DNA from 2 places in the Streptomyces sp. NPDC037410 genome. Region 1 is predicted to be linked to the other one. Evidence: predicted binding sites of a transcription regulator. Region 1 holds the regulator's gene; the other holds the start of a gene.
The links. The regulator HspR, encoded in region 1, represses chaperone genes until heat shock. The targets are predictions, from matches to a motif close to TTGAGNNNNNNNNNCTCAA.
Positions count from the first base shown of each region.

Region 1 (3,401 bases):
CGCGCCTGACGGACGGCGGGAAGACGCACAGCGGCGCCATCGCGTTTCAGGTCCGCGATGGCGCCGCTGTGTGGGGGAAGTGCCGGAGCGATCTACAACGACGGGGGAATCGCTCAGGCACTGCGGGGGGTGGCGGTGATGGCCTCTGCTTCGATCAGCTGGTGGTCGCGCTGATCGAGGTTGACGAAGATCATGCCGTACCGGATGGCACAGCGGATGGGCTGCGGAGCGCCGCGGGGACGGCGCAGACAGCGGTACGCACGGACGTCTTCGTCCTGTTCGCGGGCGACGACGATCGGCTCTCCGAAGAGGGTGACCTTCAGCGAGTCGCCACGATGGGGGATTGCCGTGGCGAGATCGACGAAGTGCCAGCCGGAGCGGTAGGCCGAAGCCATCTCCCGGCGGAACCTGGGGTCATCGGGAACATTCATGTCCCGACTAGCTCCAGCCGGGGTCCTGCTGGGGGGCCACGCTCCAGCCCGGGTCACCGAGGAGCGTGGGGGCGGCGAGACTCCAGCCCGGGTCGAGCTGAGCGGCCTGCACGTCCGCCGTCCCCGAGTGCCAGCCCGGGTCGAGGGCCACTCCCGCGCCCACTGTGGCGGCCGCGATGAAGGCGACTCCGGCCGCCGCGCGTATGAGCTTCTTCATCATCACCGAGCAACCTCACTTGAAGGCAACGTCTACTTCCAACCCCCGCGAGTAAGACGATGGCTTACTCTCTGCGCCTGCACCACCAAACCCAGGCATCATGTTCCTGAGATGCAGGAGCCTGGGGGTGTACATATGCGGAAACAAGCGGACGAAACAGGTCACCCTCATTCGCACGCCGAACTGTGCGAAGCGGGCTCCGAGCTGTACGCGGCCGCCCTGCGCACCGGGCGAATACCCCGGTCAGAGGCGGTCGAGGCACCCTGCCTGCTCGATCTGTCCCTGCTCCACCCCGACCCCGACGACGCGCAGTGGCTGCGTCCGGTTCCCCCCTCCGCGGCACTCGCCCAGCTGCTCCAGCCGATCGAACGCGAGATCCTCGACCGCCGGCGGCGCACCGTCGCCCTCTCCGACGCGTTCGAGCCGTTCATGGCGATCAGCGCCCACGACTCCCCCACCACGCACGCGATCAGCGTCCTCGAGGGCATCGACCGCATCAACTCGACCCTCGACCGCGTCGTGGCCAACTGCCGCCACGAGCTCCTCACCGTCCAGCCGGGCGGCGGACGGCCCGCCCAGGCCCTCAGCGAGGCCCTCGACCGCGTCTCCCCGCTCCTGGGGCGCGGCATCAGCATGCGGACGCTCTACCAGCACACCGCGCGCCACACCGAGCTCACGCTGACCTATCTGGAGCACGTCGGCCCCGAGGTCCAGGTCCGCACCCTCGAAGAGATCATCGACCGGCTGATCATCGTGGACCGCGAGGTCGCCTTCATCCCGGCCCGCAGCGACCGCCAGGTCGCCCTGGAGCTGCGCCACCCCGGCCTCGTCGCCTACCTCGGCGGCGTCTTCGACCAGTTCTGGCAGCTGGCCGTGCCGATACGGGAGGAGATCCCGTACGACATCAAGAGCGACGGCATCGGCGGCGTCCAGCGCTCCATCGCCAAGCTCCTCGTCGAGGGGCACGTCGACGAGGCCATCGCCCGCCGGCTCGGGATGAACGTACGGACCTGCCGGGCGCACATCGCCAAGCTCGCCGCCGCCCTCGGCAGCGGCAGCCGCGCGCAGCTCGGCTATCTGATCGCCCAGTCCGGGATCCTCGAACGGGACAGCTGAAAGAGGCCCCCTCCACAAGGGAGGGGGCCTCTTCCATGACCGGTGAAGGGCTACTCGCCGCGCTTCGGGCGCCACACCACGAGGGCGCTCGCCTGCTGCACGTCGGTGTACGGCACCAGATCCCGGCGGTACGAGGCGTGCACCTGGGCCTCGCGCTGGCGCAGCGTCGCCGCCGCGCCCTCGACCGCCGCCGACAGCTCGGCCACCCGGGCCTGGAGCGCCGCGACCTGGTTCTCCAGTTCGATGATCCGCTTGATTCCGGCCAGGTTGATGCCCTCGTCCTGCGACAGCGCCTGCACCTGGCGGAGCAGCTCGATGTCACGGGCCGAGTAGCGGCGGCCCCGGCCGGCCGTGCGGTCCGGAGAGACGAGCCCGAGGCGGTCGTACTGGCGGAGGGTCTGCGGGTGCAGACCGGAGAGCTGGGCCGCCACCGAGATGACGTACACCGGCGACTCGTCGGTCAGTTCGAATGCCCTGTTGCTGAATCCGGGCTGCCGTCTGCGTCCTTCCACCGGGTCACGCTCCCTTCGCGGCCTGGAACAGCTCGGCCCGCGGGTCCTCGGAGGCGGTCGCCTCGCGGAAGGTCTCCAGGGCCTCGCGTGCCTTGTCGTCCAGTTCCTTCGGCACCGCCACCTCGACCGTCACGAGGAGGTCGCCGCGCGTGCCGTCCTTGCGGACCGCGCCCTTGCCACGGGCGCGCATGGTCCGGCCGTTCGGGGTGCCCGCGGGCAGCTTGAGGGTCACCGCGGGGCCGCCGAGGGTCGGGACCTTGATCTCGCCGCCGAGCGCCGCCTCCGAGAAGGAGACCGGCACCGTGACGGTGAGGTTGTCGTCCTTGCGGCCGAAGACCGGGTGGGCGTCGACGTGCACGACGACGTACAGGTCGCCGTTCGGCCCGCCGCGCTCGCCCGGCGCTCCCTTGCCGCGCAGCCGGATCTTCTGGTTGTCGCTCACGCCCGCCGGGATGCGGACCTGCATGGTGCGGGAGGACTTGGCCCGCCCGCTGCCCTTGCAGACCTCGCAGGGGTTCTCGGCGATGAGGCCGCGGCCCTTGCAGTCCACGCAGGGGTCGGTGAGCGAGAAACCGCCGCCGCTGCCGCGCGAGACCTGCCCGGTGCCGACGCAGGTCGGGCACACCCGGGGCGTGCCGTTCTTGTCGCCGGTGCCCGAGCACGCCGTGCACGGCTGCTGGCTGGACATCCGCAGGGGCACGGTCGCGCCCTCGATGGCCTCGGTGAAGCTGAGCGTCACCTCGGACTCGATGTCCTGGCCGCGCCGCGGCTGGGTGCGGGTGCCCGCGCCCCCGCCGCGGTTGAACAGGCCGCCGAAGACGTCCCCGATGCCACCGCCGCCGAAGCCGCCGCCCGCCCCGCCCTGGGCGCCTCCGAAGAGGTCGCCCAGGTCGAAGTTGAACGAGCCGCCGGCGCCCGGGCCGCCGGCCCTGAAGCCGCCGTTCCCGAACAGGGCGCGCGCGTCGTCGTACTCCTTGCGCTTCTTGGGGTCGCCGAGGACGTCGTTCGCCTCGGAGATCTCCTTGAAGCGCGACTCGGCGCTCGCGTCACCCTTGTTGGCGTCCGGATGGTTCTCGCGGGCGAGCTTCCGGTACGCCTTCTTGATCTCGGCCTCGGTGGCGTCCT
Region 1 is NZ_JBVJWR010000004.1:296,013-299,413, reverse strand. Features, by position in the region: gene ACZ7HT_RS09040 (pyridoxamine 5'-phosphate oxidase family protein) at 1-9, shown strand, start outside; gene ACZ7HT_RS09035 (Rieske (2Fe-2S) protein) at 114-431, opposite strand; gene ACZ7HT_RS09030 (hypothetical protein) at 439-651, opposite strand; gene ACZ7HT_RS09025 (helix-turn-helix transcriptional regulator) at 784-1,764, shown strand; gene ACZ7HT_RS09020 (heat shock protein transcriptional repressor HspR) at 1,815-2,276, opposite strand; gene dnaJ (molecular chaperone DnaJ) at 2,281-3,401, opposite strand, start outside.

Region 2 (3,401 bases), on a different contig from region 1:
ATGAGGAAGGTGCCGTTGGCGATGATCTCGTAGTGCTCGGCCCTGCGGCGGAGCACCACTTCTCCGTACGGCCCCTCGCGGCGGTCGAGGGTGACGGGGCTGGTCATGATCACTCCGTTGTCTCGTGAGCGTACGGTCTCTCCCGGCCATCCTTACGGGGCGGCGACGGCCGGGACAAACACTTAACGAGCCGTACGCGCGCGGGGATCCGCGTCACCGACCGCCGTCCGGGCGGCGCGCGCCCCGCAGGGCGTACAGCGCCGTACCGGCCAGGAAGCCGGCCGCCGTCACCGTCCATGCCGCGCCCTCCGGGCCGGGCTGCATCACCCACGCCCACCAGGCCGCCGTGCCGCCCGGCCGGACGGGGGCCGCCAGATAGACCGAGCCCACGTAGGCCACCGGCGGCAGCCAACTGAGCCGGGCGCCGACGAGTGCGGCCGCTCCCGCCGCCGTCCCCACCAGGCCCAGGGTGTTGCGTACGGCGGCGACCGCGCCGAACTCGGCCGCGTGGCCCGGCACCGCGAGAGCCAGCAGGAGCGCGGCGAGCGCGGTCCCGGCCAGCAGATGGACCAGCCGGCGGGGCCACCACGCGCGTACCGCCGTACGGTCCAGCTCGTCACTCGGCGTGTACAGGCTGGTGCCGATCGCGCCGGCGGCGAGCACGGATAGCCGGATCGCGGATCGCGGATCGCGGATCGCGGATTTCGGGCTCGCGGGGCTCGCGGGGCTCGCCGGCTCGCGGGGAGCCCGGCTTCCGTGCACGTGCCTACCGGCTCGTCGGCGGGCCGCCCTCCGGGAGTGCGGTGAAGACGCGATCGAGGGCCGGTGGGCGGGTGTGGTCGTCCGCGACGACCAGGCGGTGGCGGTACGTCACGTAGTACTGGAAGCCGTCCGGGATCGGCTTGCCCGTCGGGCGGTCCGGGACGAGGGCGAACGCGGGGTCCTCCAGGGCCGCCCGCAGTTCGGCGGCCTCGGCGGGGGTCTGGCGGCCCGTCCGGGGCGGCTTGGTGCCGGAGCGGCTGGTCCAGCTGCCGTCGTAGTGGACGACGAGCTGGTTGCGGACGCCGGCGAGGCCGCCGTTGACGGCCACCTCGACGAGGACCTCGCCCGGCTGGGGTTCCGCGGTGGGCGTGCCGGGGTCCGTGGTGGGGCTCGGCACGGCCGGCGCGCTCGCGCTCGACGGCGCTCCGCCGGGCGTGGGCGGCACCCCGGGGCCGCAGCCGCTCAGGCCGCCGGCCAGGGCTCCCGCCAGCAGCAGGGCCCCGCACCACGTCCCCGTACCCCGTACGCCTCGCACCATGGAACGAGCATGCCCGCTCCGGGGCCCCGCGCGCAGCCGGACGGCCGTGATCGCTCAGAGCGAACGTATGCCCGGGAACATCTCCGGGCTCACAAGCATTGAGTGCACATAGCTCAACTTGACTGCCGAAGGGGAGATCATGGCTTCTGAGTCCATGGCGTCCGTGCCGCTCACTCTGCCTGTGCTGCCGCTCGACGACGAGGTCGTGCTGCCCGGAATGGTCGTGCCGCTGGACCTGTCCGACAACGACGTACGGGCCGCCGTCGAGGCCGCCCAGGCCGCCGCCCGCACCGGAGCGGGCAAGCCCCGCGTCCTCCTGGTGCCGCGGGTCGACGGGACCTACGCCGGCACCGGCGTCCTGGGCATCGTCGAGCAGGTCGGGCGCCTGTCCGACGGCGACCCCGGCGCGCTGATCCGCGGCCTCGGCCGCGTCCGCATCGGCGCCGGCACGACCGGCCCCGGCGCAGCCCTGTGGGTCGAGGGCGCCACGGTCGAGGAGACCCTGCCCGACCCGCTGCCCGGCCACGTGACCGAACTGGTCAAGGAGTACAAGGCGCTGGCCACCAGCTGGCTCAAGAAGCGCGGCGCCTGGCAGGTCGTCGACCGCGTCCAGCAGATCGACGGCGTAGGCGCCCTCGCCGACAACTCCGGCTACTCGCCCTTCCTCAGCGTCGAGCAGAAGGTCGAACTCCTGGAGACCGCCGACCCGGTCACCCGTCTCAGGCTCGCCACCGCCCAGCTCCGCGAGCACCTCGCCGAGCAGGACGTCGCCGAGACCATCGCCAAGGACGTCCAGGAGGGCGTCGACAAGCAGCAGCGCGAGTTCCTGCTCCGCCGCCAGCTCGAAGCCGTCCGCAAGGAGCTCCGCGACCTCAACGGCGAGGCCGAGGGCGACGAGTCCGACGACTACCGCGCCCGCGTGGAGGCCGCCGACCTGCCCGAGAAGGTGCGGGAGGCCGCCCTCAAGGAGGTCGAGAAGCTGGAGCGGTCCAGCGACCAGTCCCCCGAGGGCTCCTGGATCCGCACCTGGCTGGACACCGTCCTCGAACTGCCGTGGAACGAGCGGACCGAGGACCGGTACGACATCCGGGGCGCCCGCACGGTCCTGGACGCCGAGCACGCCGGACTCGACGACGTGAAGGAACGGATCACCGAGTACCTCGCGGTGCGCAAGCGGCGCTCCGACCGCGGTCTCGGCGTGGTCGGCGGCCGTCGCGGCGGCGCCGTGCTCGCCCTCGTCGGTCCTCCCGGCGTCGGAAAGACCAGCCTGGGCGAGAGCGTCGCCCACGCCATGGGCCGCCGGTTCGTCCGGGTCGCCCTCGGCGGCGTACGGGACGAGGCGGAGATCCGCGGTCACCGGCGGACGTACGTCGGCGCCCTGCCCGGCCGGATCGTCCGCGCCGTCAAGGAGGCCGGGTCGATGAACCCGGTGGTCCTGCTCGACGAGATCGACAAGGTCGGCTCCGACTACCGCGGCGACCCCGCGGCGGCCCTCCTCGAAGTCCTCGACCCCGCGCAGAACCACACCTTCCGCGACCACTACCTGGAGGTCGAGCTCGACCTCTCCGACGTCGTCTTCCTGGCCACGGCCAACGTCCTCGAAGCCATCCCCGAGGCGCTCCTCGACCGCATGGAGCTGGTGCGCCTCGACGGCTACACGGAGGACGAGAAGGTCGTCATCGCCCGTGACCACCTGCTCCCGCGCCAGCTGGAGCGGGCCGGTCTGGAGCCGGGCGAGGTCGTCCTGGAGGAGTCCGCGCTGCGGAAGCTGGCCGGGGAGTACACCCGCGAGGCCGGCGTCCGCACCCTGGAGCGGTCGATCGCCCGGCTGCTGCGGAAGGTCGCGGCCCAGCACGAACTCGGCGACCGCGAGCTGCCGTTCACGGTCGGAGCGGACGATCTGCGGGAGCTCGTCGGCCGGCCGCACCACGTGCCGGAGTCGGCCCAGGACCCGGCGGAGCGGCGGACGGCCGTGCCGGGTGTCGCCACCGGGCTCGCCGTGACCGGCGCGGGCGGTGACGTCCTCTTCGTGGAGGCGTCCCTCGCCGACCCGGAGACGGGCGCCGCCGGTCTGACCCTCACCGGTCAGCTGGGCGACGTG
Region 2 is NZ_JBVJWR010000013.1:116,545-119,945, forward strand. Features, by position in the region: gene ACZ7HT_RS22495 (spermidine synthase family protein) at 1-107, opposite strand, end outside; gene ACZ7HT_RS22500 (hypothetical protein) at 214-663, opposite strand; gene ACZ7HT_RS22505 (hypothetical protein) at 767-1,300, opposite strand; gene lon (endopeptidase La) at 1,440-3,401, shown strand, end outside.
Region 2: lon (endopeptidase La) is a predicted target of HspR. The motif match lies at 1,399-1,417, and genes of this name have one in related genera.